Rhizobium sp. N324: one gene and its partner. The protein of the gene in region 1 interacts with the protein of each later gene in a pairwise test. Links are inferred from orthologs where the notes say so. Each region holds a gene or a part of one and is shown on either strand. Other genes may lie near its edges.

Region 1 (7,002 bases):
GGGCGTCGACAGCGCTGCCGACCAGCAGGGCGACGAGGGCGCCGGCGACCAGGGCATCATGTTCGGTTACGCCTGCCGCGAAACGCCGGATCTGATGCCGGCCCCGATCTATTATTCCCACAAAATCCTGCAGCTGCTGGCAGTCGCCCGCAAAAAGGGCGACGGCGAAGTCGCCAAGCTCGGCCCCGATGCCAAGAGCCAGGTGACCGTGCGTTACGTCGACGGCAAGCCGTCGGAAGCGACCTCGATCGTGCTTTCGACCCAGCATCTCGACGAGAGCTGGGATTCGAAGAAAGTCCGCGCCGTCGTCGAGCCCTATATCCGCGAAGCGCTCGGCGAACTGAAGATCGCCGACGATTGCAAGTGGTACATCAACCCGACCGGCAAGTTCGTCATCGGCGGACCGGACGGTGATGCCGGCCTCACCGGCCGCAAGATCATCGTCGACACATATGGCGGCGCTGCCCCGCATGGCGGCGGTGCATTCTCCGGCAAGGACACGACGAAGGTCGACCGTTCGGCCGCCTATGCCGCCCGTTATCTGGCGAAAAACGTTGTTGCCGCCGGCCTTGCCGACCGCTGCACGATCCAGATCTCCTACGCCATCGGCGTCGCCCAGCCGCTGTCGATCTATGTCGACTTGCATGGCACCGGCAAGATCAGCGAAGATCAGGTCGAAGCGGCGATCCGCAAGAACATGGACCTGTCTCCGTCGGGCATCCGCCGCCATCTCGACCTCAACAAGCCGATCTACGCCAAGACCTCCGCCTACGGCCATTTTGGCCGAAAGGCCGGCCGTGACGGCTCGTTCTCCTGGGAGCGCACCGATCTGGTGAAGGCGCTCAAGGAAAGCCTGAAGGCCTGAGATAAAGCATGACGGATATGGAACGCCGCGGCCGGGCGACCGAAGCCTTTTTCGGTCGCCGCAAGGGCAAGGCCCTGCGTGAACATCAGGCCGAGACGCTGAACAGTCTGCTGCCGGCATTCCTTATCGATCTCTCAGCGGCTCCGCTGGAGCCGCTGACATCCCTTTTTGCGGCTCCGGTCGAAAGATTGCGGCTGGAAATCGGTTTCGGCGGCGGCGAACACCTGATCCACCGCGCCCTGGAAAGACCGTCCACCGGCTTTATCGGCGTCGAACCCTTCGTCAATTCCATGCAGAAGCTGCTGTCGCGCGTCGGCGAGACGGGCGCGCGCAATATCCGCGTCTATAATGACGACGCGACCCAATTGCTCGACTGGCTGCCGGACGCCTCGCTCGACCAGATCGACCTGCTCTATCCCGACCCCTGGCCGAAGCGGAAGCACTGGAAACGGCGCTTCGTCTCGAAGACCAATCTCGACCGCTTTCATCGCGTGCTGAAGCCCGGCGGCCTGTTCTGCTTCGCCTCCGACATCGATACCTATGTCAACTGGACGCTGCTCAAATGCCGCGACCATGGCGGCTTCGACTGGATGGCCGACAATGCCTCGGATTGGCTGACGCCTTATGAGGGCTGGCCGAGCACACGCTACGAGGCCAAGGCCCGACGCGAGGGCCGGTCTTCGGCCTATCTGACGTTCAGGAAGATCTGAGTTTCAACGGCGGCTAAAGGGCAATAGTGACGGGCGTGCCGTGTGGCCCCCTCATCCGACCCTGCGGGCCACCTTCTCCCCGCTGGGGAGAAGAGGGAGATTGCCGCTTCGCTATCGCCCCAATTGGACGGAGCGCCTTTAAGCGGAGAGTTCGGTTGGGCAGTGTCTGCGCGCCTTGCCTCCTCTTCTCCCCAGCGGGGAGAAGGTGGCCCGAAGGGTTGGATGAGGGGGCCACACGGCACAGCACGAACGACGATTAGCCTATCCTCACGCAGCCTCCGCAGCGAAATCGAATAAGCGATAGTGCACCGCAAGAGCGGCACAACGCGCCAGGCACTATCTTGACGGTCAGTGCAGGCTGACCGTCTTAAGTTCGTCTTCGGCAGCCTTGAAGAAGGTGCTGGAGCGGTTGTCCGTCAGAAGAATCGGTGTTCCGTCGGCGCCGAACAGTGCCCAGAGATCGACGTTCGGATCGATATCCGGCGCCTCGGGGAAGCATTTGGCGACCTCTTCGGTGCGCATTTTTCTGATATAGGCGACCTCGCCGCTGCCGATGTGGGCAAGCTCGGATTTGGTCAAGTGAGACGTGGCTTCTTTCATCAACATTCCTGTTCCTCCGGAAGAAGGGACCAACGGTTCGACAAACCGTTGTGCTACTGTGAGACCGAAATGTTAATTTTCTTGACCATGCGCGCCGGCTCCGGGCGAATTAGATCGACGGAGAGCAGACCGTTCTTCAGACCGGCGCCGAGCACCTGCATGCCGTCGGCAAGAACAAAGGTGCGCTGGAACTGACGGGCGGCGATGCCGCGATAGAGATAGTCCCGTTCCCCCTGCTCGACCTGACGGCCGCGAATCAGAAGCTGGTTCTCCTCGATGGAAACATCCAGTTCCTCCTCGGCGAAGCCGGCGACAGCGAGCGTGATGCGCAGACGTTCCGGCGCGCCGCTGTCGGCGCCGATGCGTTCGATATTGTAGGGCGGATATCCGTCGCTTGCCTTGGAAATGCGCTCCAGCGTCTTTTCCATGGCATCGAAGCCCAGAAGCAACGGGCTGGCAAAAGGGGTAATGCGGCTCATCTCTTTTCAAGTCCTTGATGCAAGCGACCATCCCGGACCTTAAGGGCAGCATCCGGATGCCGCTAATATGGGGACAGCACCCCGGCGCTGCAAGACGCAGGCGACGTCTCGGCGCCACCCGCAATTTCAAGGTGACGGCCGGGGCTGCTTGACAAAGCGCCTGCTGCCTCGCATCAACACGTGCCGGCGCGCAATGTGCCGATTTGCGACGAGAAATGAAGAAAACGGTGCATTGGATGGCAGGCGCAAGAAAGATCATCATCGACACGGATCCCGGTCAGGACGACGCGGCCGCCATCATGCTGGCCTTCGGCAGCCCCGACGAGCTCGATGTGCTGGGGATCACCACCGTCGCCGGCAATGTGCCGTTGGCGCTGACCAGCCGCAATGCGCGCATCGTCTGCGAACTCTGCGGCCGGACGGAGACCAAGGTTTTTGCCGGCGCCGACGCGCCGATCGCCCGCAAGCTGGTGACCGCCGAACATGTGCACGGCAAGACCGGCCTCGACGGTCCTGAACTCAGCGAGCCGACGATGGCGCTGCAGCCCGGCCATGCCGTCGACTTCATCATCGAGGCGCTGCGGCGTGAGGGCGAAGGCACCGTGACGCTCTGCACGCTCGGGCCTCTCACCAATATCGGCTTGGCCTTGCAGAAGGCGCCCGACATCGCCCCGCGCATCCGCGAACTGGTGATGATGGGCGGCGGCTTCTTCGAGGGCGGCAACATCACGCCGGCGGCCGAATTCAATATCTATGTCGACCCCGAGGCCGCCGATATCGTCTTCCGCTCAGGCGTGCCGATCGTGATGATGCCGCTCGACGTGACGCACCAATTGCTGACCCGCAAGGACCGGGTGAAGCGCATGGCCGAGATCGGCACGGCGCCGGCAAAGGCGATGGTCGAGATGCTGGAATTCTTCGAGCGCTTCGATATCGAGAAATACGGCTCCGACGGCGGGCCGCTGCATGACCCGACCGTGATCGCTTACCTCTTGAAGCCGGAGCTTTTCCAGGGCCGGGACTGCAATGTCGCGATCGAGGTCCAATCCGAACTCACCATCGGCATGACGGTGGTCGACTGGTGGCATGTGACGGATCGAAAGCGCAATGCGAAGGTGATGCGTCATGTCGATGCGGACGGTTTCTTCGATCTTCTGATCGAACGCGTCGCCCGCATCTGATCTTTTGGTTTTCCTTCTCTCACACAAGAGAAGGAAAACAACTTCAGGCGTCCTTCTCGTCGAAGACGGAATTGCTTTCGGCTTCGGCCGCCTTCGGGCCGCCCTTGGCGACGCCGACCATGGCCGGGCGCAACACGCGCTCGCCGATGGAAAAGCCTGCCTGCACGACCTGGACGACGGTGTTGTTCGGCACCTCGGGGTTCGGCACCTCGAACATCGCCTGATGGAAATTCGGGTCGAACTTCTGGCCGACCGGCTCCAGCTTGCGAACGCCGTGGCGCTCGAGCGCCGAGAGCATGGCACGCTCAGTCATCTCCACGCCCTCGATCAGGGTGGTCAGGCCGGCATCGGCCGCGTCCTTGACCTCCGGCGGGATGGCATCCAGCGCCCGGCGCAGATTGTCCGAGACGGCCAGCATGTCACGCGCGAAACCGGCGACGGAATAGGACTTGGCGTCCTTGACCTCACGCTCGGTGCGGCGGCGCAGATTGTCCATTTCGGCGGCAAGGCGCAGATAGCGATCGCGCAGCTCGCCGTTTTCGGCTTTCAGAAGCTCGAGTGCATCAGGCTGGGGGGCCTCTTCCTGCGCGATATCGTTCTCGACGTAGGCGGCAGCGTCGGCTGCGGCATCGGCCGCAGTTGCGTCAGGTCCGTTTTTCGTCGTGTCATCGGTCATGACGGTCTCCGGTGGGTGTCTTCAGATGCGCCCGATATCGAGGTTTGACCGGAAAAAATCAAGTCTGCGTGACAAAGAAGCGAAAATTCCGCGGTCTTCCTCAAAGTGGCGTCAAAGCGGATTGCGCGAAAGCCGGGAGACGAGCTGGGCCGTGTAATCAACCATCGGCACGATGCGGGAATAATTGAGCCGCGTCGGGCCGATGACGCCGACGGCGCCGACGATCCGATCGTCATCGTCACGATAGGGCGCGACGATCAGCGACGAGCCGGACAGCGAGAAGAGCTTGTTTTCCGAGCCGATGAAAATGCGCACGCCCGAGCCGGTTTCGGCCAGATTGAGGATCTCGATCAGGCTGTCCTTCTTTTCGAGATCGTCGAACAGCAGCCGCAGCCGGTCGAGATCCTCGGCGCCGGCAAGGCCTTCAAGCAGGTTGGCGCGGCCGCGGATGATCAGCTGCGCCGGCTTGCCCTCATCAGGGCTGCCGGCCCAGACGGCGATGCCGCGCTCGACGAGATCACGCGACAGGGCGTCGAGCTCGTGACGGACGTTATCCTTCAGCTGGCTCAATTGTTTGCGCAGCTCCGGCAGGGTCTGGCCGGACATGTGGGCGTTGAGAAAATTCGCCGCCTCGGCCAGCTGCGAGGAGGTGACGCCCGCCGGCAGCTCAATGATGCGGTTTTCCACCTGATCGTGATCGCCGACGAGCACGGCCAGCGCCTTTGTCGGCTCCAGCCGGATGAACTCGACATGTTTGAGCACCGGATCGCTTTTCGAGGTGATGACCAGGCCGGCGCCGCGCGAAATGCCCGACAGCATGCGGCTCGCCTCGTTCATCATCGATTCCACCGGATTGCCGCCGCTTTCGGCCCGCACCTGACGGTCGATGCTGGCGCGGTCCTCGGCGGAGAGATCGCCGACCTGCATGAAGGCATCGACGAAGAAGCGCAGGCCGATCTGGGTCGGCAGCCGGCCGGCGCTGATATGCGGCGAATAGATGAGGCCGAGATCTTCGAGATCGCTCATGACGTTGCGCACCGAGGCCGGCGACAGCGACATCGGCAGCAGGCGGGACAGGTTGCGCGAACCGAGCGGCTCGCCACTCTCCAGATAGCCTTCGACGATGCGGCGAAAAATCTCCCTGGAGCGCTCGTCCAGCGCAGCAACGGCATCCGAAACCGATGTCGACCTGATGCCCATGAAGCTTACGAACCCGCGCTGATGATACTTCCCGAAAAGTAAGTCAAACTCGCAGCCGTGGCAAAAGGGAATTTGCAAATGGGCGCCGCCAATCGTAGAAGCGGTCAACAAACCCCAGGAGATAAGAATGCGGCCTTCAGGCAGAAAAATCGACCAGATGCGCAAGGTCTCATTCGAGCGCAATTTTTCCAAGCATGCGGAAGGCTCCTGCCTGGTGAAATTCGGCGATACGCATGTGCTCTGCACGGCCAGCCTCGAAGAAAAGACGCCGCCATGGCTGCGCAATACCGGCAAGGGCTGGGTCACGGCCGAATACGGCATGCTGCCGCGGGCGACCGGCGAGCGCATGAAGCGTGAGGCGGCGGCCGGCAAGCAGGGCGGCCGCACGCAGGAGATCCAGCGGCTGATCGGCCGGTCGCTGCGCGCCGTCGTCGATCTGCAGGCGCTCGGCGAACGCCAGATCACCCTTGATTGCGACGTCATCCAGGCCGATGGCGGCACGCGGACAGCCTCGATCACCGGCGGCTGGATTGCGCTTTACGACTGCCTGAAATGGATGGAAAGCCGCAACATGATCAAGGTCGACCGGGTCCTGAAGGATCATGTCGCCGCCATTTCCTGTGGCGTCTTCGCCAGCCAGCCGGTGATCGATCTCGATTACCTCGAGGATTCCTCGGCCGAGACCGACGCCAACTTCGTCATGACCGGCACCGGCGGGATCGTCGAGATCCAGGGCACGGCCGAAGGCACGCCGTTTAGCGAAGAGGAATTCACCTCGCTGATGGGTCTTGCCAAGAACGGCATCGGCGAACTCGTCGCCCTGCAGAAACAGGCAATTGCGGGATGAACCCCATGCTGGAAGGCATGTTGGAAACGGCGCTCTATGCGCGCGATCTCGATGAGGCCGAGGCGTTCTACGAGAACGTTCTCGGACTCGAAAAGATCACCCGCGCCGCCAACCGGCATGTCTTCTTCCGCTGCGGCCCCGGCGTTCTGCTGATCTTCAATCCCGAGGAAACGGTCAAACCACCGGCGCCCGACGCGCTGCAGGTGCCGCCGCATGGCACGACCGGAGCGGGCCATGCCTGCTTCAGGGTCTCCGGTCGCAACATCGATGCGATGGCCGAACGACTGAAAGCGGCCCGTGTGGCGATCGAATCCGAGGTGCATTGGCCGAATGGCGGCCGCTCGATCTATTTCCGCGATCCCGCCGGCAACAGCCTGGAATGCGCGGAGGCTAAAATCTGGGGCATCGAACAGGATATCTGAATGCGCAAGCTCGAAACGAAGA
Region 2 (6,920 bases), 590 kb from region 1 along the record:
AGTTCGCCGGCGACCGGCGCGCATTCGATGCCGCAGACCTGCTGAAAATAGGTGAACTGCGAGACTTCCATGCCGTCGCACCAGCATTCCCAGCCAAGGCCCCAGGCGCCGAGCGTCGGGCTTTCCCAGTCGTCCTCGACGAAACGGATGTCGTGCAGCAGCGGGTCGAGGCCGATTGCCGCGAGCGAGCCGAGATAAAGCTCCTGCAGGTTCGGCGGGTTCGGCTTCAGGATGACCTGGTACTGATAATAATGCTGCAGCCGGTTCGGGTTTTCGCCATAGCGGCCGTCGGACGGGCGCCGCGACGGCTGCACATAGGCGGCCTTCCACGGCTTCGGCCCGAGGGCGCGCAGCGTGGTGGCCGGGTGGAAGGTGCCGGCACCGACCTCCATGTCGTAGGGCTGCAGCACCGCGCAACCCTTGTCCGCCCAGTAACTATGCAGGGTCAGGATCAGCGCCTGGAACGAGCGCTTCGGGTTCATATGGTCTGGGATGGCTGACATGAAACGGCACCGATTGCATGGGGATTATCGGCGCGACAGGTGCCATGGAGGGCGGCGGGGGTCAAGGGTTTTGCGGCGATCGCAAGATCTAAGACCCCTCCCCAACCCCTCCCCACAAGGGGGAGGGACTAACCCGGAGCGCCCCCCTCGCTCCTCCCGAAACGTCGAATATCTGAAACGCGGGTGCGGCAAGTTAAGCCCCTCCCCTTGTGGGGAGGGGTTGGGGAGGGGTCTGGGATGCGGATGGGGCAGAGCCGTGGCCACGCCCTTAATTTTATTCGTCATCCCGCTTCAACCGGTATTCCCCGGTCACGGGATCCTTGACCAGCGTACCGATCGCGCCGGTCTGGCGTTCCTTTTCGGCGCGGCGGGATTTTTCGGCGAGCTTGCGGGCATCGGAGACGAAGCGGCGGTAGAGCCACCAGGCCGAGAAGACCAGCACCAGGATGGTGATAAGCTGCGCCATGTCCCTCTTCCGCCTTCCTCAAAGCCCGAAACGGCTCCACAATGCTCTTTCTTCGGCCGCTTCGACAAGCCCTGTCGCAAGGCCGGATGCCGCCGCTTCGAACGAAACCGGCGACACACCCGGAATTCGGCGGCCGAACAGGCCGCGGCCGGCGGTGACGAGCTCCAGCCTGGTCTTCTGGCCATAGCGCCGCTTCAACTCCTGGCGCATGTCGCCGAGACCGTCGACGAGGCCGAGTTCGAGGCCGCGGGTGCCGCTCCAGAACAGGCCCGAGAAGACCGCGGCATCGTCCCTCAGCTTGCCGGCGCGGCGCTCGCGCACCATCGAGATGAAGACCTGATGGATTTCGAGCTGCAGGCTCTTCAGATATTCGATGTCCTTTTCCTTTTCCGGCTGGAACGGATCGAGGATCACCTTGTTTTCGCCGGCGGTATAGACGCGGCGCTCGACACCGATCTTCTTCAGGAGTTCGGGAAAACCGAAACCGCCGGAGACGACGCCGATCGAGCCGACGATCGAGGTGGCGTCGGCAATGATCTCGTCGCCGGCGAGCGCAATCATATAACCGCCGGAGGCAGCCACATCCTCGACGAAGACCAGCACTTTCTTCTGCTTCTCGCGGGCGAGCTCGCGAATGCGGGTGAAGATCAGCCGGGACTGGACGGGCGAGCCGCCCGGTGAATTGATCGAGATGGCGACGGCCGGCGCATCCTTCATGGCGAAGGCCTTTTCCAGAACCGGGGCGACATTGGCGAGATTGAGGGCCGGCCGAAACGGGCCGCCGCCGCTGACGATCGCCCCTTGCAGCCGGACGACCGGAATGGTGATGCCGTCCTTGCGGAACCGTTTCGGCAGCAGCTTTCTCAACAATCCGGCCATTTCAATCCTTCGCTTCGGGTCTTCCCGATCGTCAATCCGCGATCGGCATCCATGTATGCGCTGGAACGACAAACGCAATGGCCGCGTTCTCGAAAACATTAGGCCTTAAAACATCGGATGGATTTTGTTATTGCGAATGACTTGCATTATCATTCTAATCCGGCATAGTGCAGTTGAGATAAACAGGTGGAAATCGCATGGACGCCCTGAACCCGAATGCCACAAGCGGCTGGCGGCACGAACGCGGCGAGGCGTCGCTATCGGACGTCTACCGCACCGTCGGAACCGGACGTCACAGCTCCAGATGGCGGCGGGCGGCTGCGTTTGCCGGGCCGGGCTATATGGTCGCCGTCGGCTATATGGACCCCGGCAATTGGGCGACCTCGCTCGCCGGCGGCTCGAAATTCGGCTATGCGCTGCTCACCGTGGCGCTGCTTTCCAACCTGATGGCAATCGTGCTGCAATCCCTCTGCGCCCGGCTGGCGATCGCCTCGGGCCGCGACCTCGCGCAGGCCTGCCGCGACGCCTTTCCGAAATGGGTTTCGGTGCCGCTCTGGGCCTTTGCCGAAATCGCCATCATCGCCACCGATATCGCCGAGGTGATCGGAACGGCGATCGGCCTCAACCTCTTGATGGGCATCCCGCTCGAACTCGGTGTGTTGATCACCGCGCTCGATGTCTTCGTCATTCTCTTCCTGCAGAAGCTCGGCTTCCGCTGGGTCGAGGCCTTCATTATCGCGCTGCTCGGCGTCATCGCCGTCTGCTTCGGCGTGCAGATCCTGCTTGCCGACCCGCAATGGGGCGCCGTCGTCACCGGCTTCTTCCCGACGACCGAGATCGTCACCAATCCGGAGATGCTCTATCTGGCGCTCGGCATTCTCGGCGCGACCGTCATGCCGCACAATCTCTACCTTCACTCCGGCATCGTCCAGACGCGGGCCTATGGCCACACCGTTCCCGAAAAGAAGGAGGCGCTGACCTATGCGACGATCGACTCGACGGTGGCACTCTGCTTCGCGCTGCTGATCAACGCCTCGATCCTGATCCTGGCGGCAGCCGCCTTCAATGCGCACGGGAAGACCGATGTCGTCGAACTCGGCGACGCCTATTCGCTGCTGTCGCCGCTGCTCGGTCTCGCCATCGCGCCGACGCTGTTCGGCATCGCGCTTCTCTGCTGCGGCCTCAACTCGACGGTGACGGCGACGCTGGCCGGCCAGATCGTCATGGAAGGCTTCCTGAAGATCCGGCTGAAGCCGTGGATGCGCCGACTGATCACCCGCGCCATCGCCATCGTGCCGGCGGCGATCGTCACCATCTGGTATGGCGACAAGGGCACGGCCGAGCTTTTGATCCTCACCCAGGTGGTGCTCAGCCTGCAGCTTTCCTTCGCCGTCTTCCCGCTTGTGATGTTCACCGCCAGCAAGGCCAAGATGGGCGAACTCGTGGCACCCCGCTGGCTGAGCGGCATCGCCTATCTGATCGCGGTCGTCATTGCCGGGCTGAACGTCAAGCTGCTCTTCGACTTCGTCACCGGCTAGAACAGGATGATTTTAGGCCCGGCGGCCTAAAATCTGAATCCTGTTCTCAATTAAAGAGTTAGAGCATGATGTCGTCCGAAAACCGCTCACACTTTTCGGCATCATGCTCTAGCTGCTGACAATCGAAGCCTGGCATAGGCCGCCCGGCCATTGTTGAAATCATCGACGAGAGGGGAGAACTTGTGGCTGCCCTCTTCATGCATGATGAGGGCCGCGCGTATCGACAGCCGCGCCCGCGAGCCCTTGATACCCGTCACCAGGATACGCACGGCGCTTTCACCGGGGCGCGGATGGATGGCGGTGATTTCGATGCCGCCGAAGCGCCGGCCGCAGGCAATAACGATCTCGGCGATCGATTCGGGTCTGGCGATCAGCGACAATTGCCCGCCGGGGATCATGATCGCGCCCGCCGTGCGGATCCAGCTTTCAAACAGACCGTCAGTCATCGCATGGGCCTCGGCCTTCAGCGCATCGGGCGTGCGCCGGTCGCCGGCGTCGTTGAAGGGCGGGTTCATGATGACGTGGTGGAAACTCTCATCGATGAGGCCGGCATCGTTGCGTGCCTTGGCGGTCAGCGTCACATCGGCCTCGACGACACTGAGGCGGGCGGCAAGATGGGCATTTTCCGGCAGGAGAATGCTGCGGCGGGCATAATCGGCCATTTCGGCCGACCGCTCGAACAGCACCACCTCAGCATCGGCAAGCCGCGAGGCGACGGCCAGACCGGCCGCACCGGCACCGGCGCCGAGATCGGCGACCCTGACGGCGCGATCATCGGCGACGAGAGCGGCCAGCAGCATCGCATCCATGCCGGCGCGATGGCCCCTGCCCTTCGGCTGCACCAGGTGGAAGGCGCCGCGATGAAAGGCATCGATGGTTTGGCCAGGCTCGCCGGTCATCCCCGCTCACGTCCTGTCGCGCAATTCGCCGCCGAGTCCGGCGTCGATCAGGATGCGGCGGGCCTGATCGGCCATCTCCTCATCCACCAGCAGGCGGCGCGGCAGCATGCCGAGCGAACCTTCCAGCACGCTCATGCCCTGATCGGCGATGAAGCAGTGAATTCCGGCATCCTTCATCAAGCTCTCGGCAAAGGACAGCAGAACGGGGTCGTTGGCGCGGATAAGTTCATGCATTTGCCGTCGTTTTCCTTCCAATTTCGCCCTGCGCGACAATTCACCCCTTGCCGCGTCCATCGCCCCTTTCTATTGTCAGATGCAAAGAATGAACAGGAGTCCGGGTCGTTGGGCGTGGTCATACCGCTTGAAGAAAGCAAAAACAAACTGGCATCCATCAAGCCATTGGTCGATCTCACCAGGGCGGATATGGAGCGGGTGAACCAGCTCATTCTGTCCAAGGCCGGCTCCGACGTGCAGATGATCCCCGAAGTGGCGAACCATCTGATCTCCTCAGGCGGCAAACGGCTGCGGCCGATGCTGACGCTGGCGGCCGCCTCGCTGTTCGACTATCGCGGCGAAAACCACATCAAGCTCGCCACCTCGGTCGAGTTCATGCACACCGCAACGCTGCTGCATGACGACGTCGTCGACGAAAGCGACCTGCGCCGCGGCAAATCGACGGCGCGGATGATCTGGGGCAACCAGGCAAGCGTGCTGGTCGGCGACTTCCTGCTCGGACAGGCTTTCCGCATGATGGTCGATGTCGGCTCGCTCGATGCGCTCGACGTCCTGTCTTCCGCCGCCTGCATCATCGCCGAAGGCGAAGTGCTGCAGCTTTCCGTCGCCAAGAACATGGAGACGACCGAGGACGATTATCTCTCCGTCATCCGCGCCAAGACGGCGGCACTGTTTGCCGCCGCCGCGGAAGTCGGGCCGATCGTCGCCGAAGCCGGCAAATCCGGCCGCAACGCGCTGAAATCCTACGGCATGAATCTGGGGCTCGCCTTCCAGCTGGTCGACGACGCGCTCGACTACGGCGGCAAGGCCGCCGATCTCGGCAAGAATGTCGGCGACGATTTCCGCGAAGGCAAGATCACCCTGCCCGTCATCCTCGCCTATCGCCGCGGTACCGAGGACGAGCGCGCCTTCTGGCGCGATGCGATCGAAGCCGGCAACAGCACCGACGCCAACCTCGAAAAAGCGCTGGGGCTGATCACCAAATACGGCACGCTTGCCGACACGATCGGCCGGGCGATCCATTACGGCACGATCGCAAGGGACGCGCTTGCGCCTCTTCCCGATACGGTATGGAAATCCTCCCTGATGGAAGTGATCGACTTCTGTATCGAGCGCGTCAATTGATCAAACGTCCTTGATCGCAGTCTGAATTTCTTGCGGCGGCGCTTCAAAAAAGCCATCCTGTTGTGAATCAGTGAGCACAACTGATTTTTGCGACCGGCACCATTGTCGGGACGCTGTCGAAGAAAGGTTTCCTAATGCGGCAGAGATTTGCCATCCGTCTTCTTACGAGCGCAGCGCTTGCCGCTGTCCTTTCGCTCAGCGGTGTCGGCGGCGTGAATGCCGAGGATGCGGCCAAGCCGGGCGATGCGGAGAAGACCGATAGCTTCAATGCCGATAGCGTTACCACCTTCTCCGGCGCCTTCCTTGCGGCGCGCACCGCCGATGTCGATCACGACTATGAAACGGCGATCGAACTCTATGAGAAGGCGCTGCAGATCGAGCCCGGCAATCCCGAGATCCGCCAGCGGCTGATGATCTCGCTGCTGCTCAACGGCGACATCAAGGAAGGTGTCAAATATGCCAACGACCTGAAGGGCGATCCTTCCGTCGAGCGCATCACCACGATCGTGCGCGGAATGGATGCCATGCGCCGCGACGACTACAAGAGCGCCGAGGCCATCCTGAAATATAAGGGGCCGAACGATCTCGACCGGATGATGAACGACCTGCTGCTCGCCTGGGCCCGGGTCGGCGCCGGCCGCGGCAAGGAGGCGCTTGCCATGGTCGAGAAGATGAAGGGGCCGGACTGGGTCCGCATCTTCCAGAATTACAATGCCGGCGCCATCGCCATCGCCACCGGCGACGTGAAATCCGCCCGAAAGCATCTGAACGATGCCGTGCTCGACAAGGAAGGCGGGGCGACGGCGCCCGACACCTTCATGCGCGCGGTGATGGCGCTTGCCCGCCTCGAAGCGGCACAAGGCAACAAGCAGAAGGCGCTCGACGCCGTTTCCGTCGGCGACAATCTGCTGCCGAACTATGCGCCGCTGAACGCGCTGCGCGACAGTATCGAAAAGGATGAGAAACAGGAGCAGCAGGTCAAGACGGCCGAAGAAGGCGCTGCCGGCGTGCTGTTTTCGGTCGGCGGCGCGCTGAACCGCGACGGCGCCGAGGACATCGTTTCGCTTTACCTGCAGACCGCCAATGCGCTCGACCCGAACAGCGCCGATACGCTGGTGCTGCTCGGCGGCATCGCCGAGAAGCAGAACCAGATGGACCGCGCCATCGCGCTCTACAAGAAGGTGCCGGAGAATTCGCCGATGCGGCGCATCTCCGAGCTGCAGCTCGGCCTCGCCCTTGCCCAGGGCGGCAAGGTGGACGAGGCACGCAAACACCT

The links.
Region 2: the proteins of grpE (region 1) and AMK05_RS04795 interact in binary tests that used the Escherichia coli proteins (3 or more experiments, as listed by UniProt). The link is inferred for Rhizobium sp. N324 from one-to-one orthologs.

Annotation. Positions count from the first base shown.
Region 1 is NZ_CP013630.1:409,401-416,402, reverse strand. The notes cover bases 2,696-5,656. They hold grpE (nucleotide exchange factor GrpE), read right to left. Parts: upstream 4,512-5,656; coding sequence 3,879-4,511; downstream 2,696-3,878. Other genes in these bases: hrcA (heat-inducible transcriptional repressor HrcA), read right to left, coding at 4,623-5,656; AMK05_RS02010 (nucleoside hydrolase), read left to right, coding at 2,891-3,835. Also shown: metK (methionine adenosyltransferase), read left to right, coding at 1-865; tRNA (guanine(46)-N(7))-methyltransferase TrmB, read left to right, coding at 874-1,575; AMK05_RS02020 (DUF1150 family protein), read right to left, coding at 1,924-2,181; AMK05_RS02015 (Hsp20 family protein), read right to left, coding at 2,229-2,654; more of hrcA, read right to left, coding at 5,657-5,711; rph (ribonuclease PH), read left to right, coding at 5,839-6,558; AMK05_RS01990 (VOC family protein), read left to right, coding at 6,555-6,980; rdgB (RdgB/HAM1 family non-canonical purine NTP pyrophosphatase), read left to right, coding at 6,981-7,002. UniProt on the Escherichia coli protein: Participates actively in the response to hyperosmotic and heat shock by preventing the aggregation of stress-denatured proteins, in association with DnaK and GrpE. It is the nucleotide exchange factor for DnaK and may function as a thermosensor.
Region 2 is NZ_CP013630.1:1,001,876-1,008,795, reverse strand. Bases 1,337-4,215 are described here. They hold AMK05_RS04795 (Nramp family divalent metal transporter), read left to right. Parts: upstream 1,337-2,045; coding sequence 2,046-3,386; downstream 3,387-4,215. Other genes in these bases: AMK05_RS04790 (tRNA1(Val) (adenine(37)-N6)-methyltransferase), read right to left, coding at 3,488-4,215; AMK05_RS04800 (S49 family peptidase), read right to left, coding at 1,337-1,848. Outside these bases: AMK05_RS04810 (glycine--tRNA ligase subunit alpha), read right to left, coding at 1-503; AMK05_RS04805 (hypothetical protein), read right to left, coding at 778-969; more of AMK05_RS04800, read right to left, coding at 988-1,336; more of AMK05_RS04790, read right to left, coding at 4,216-4,285; AMK05_RS04785 (putative signal transducing protein), read right to left, coding at 4,292-4,519; AMK05_RS04780 (polyprenyl synthetase family protein), read left to right, coding at 4,628-5,644; AMK05_RS04775 (tetratricopeptide repeat protein), read left to right, coding at 5,779-6,920. UniProt on the Escherichia coli protein: H(+)-stimulated, divalent metal cation uptake system. Involved in manganese and iron uptake. Can also transport cadmium, cobalt, zinc and to a lesser extent nickel and copper. Involved in response to reactive oxygen.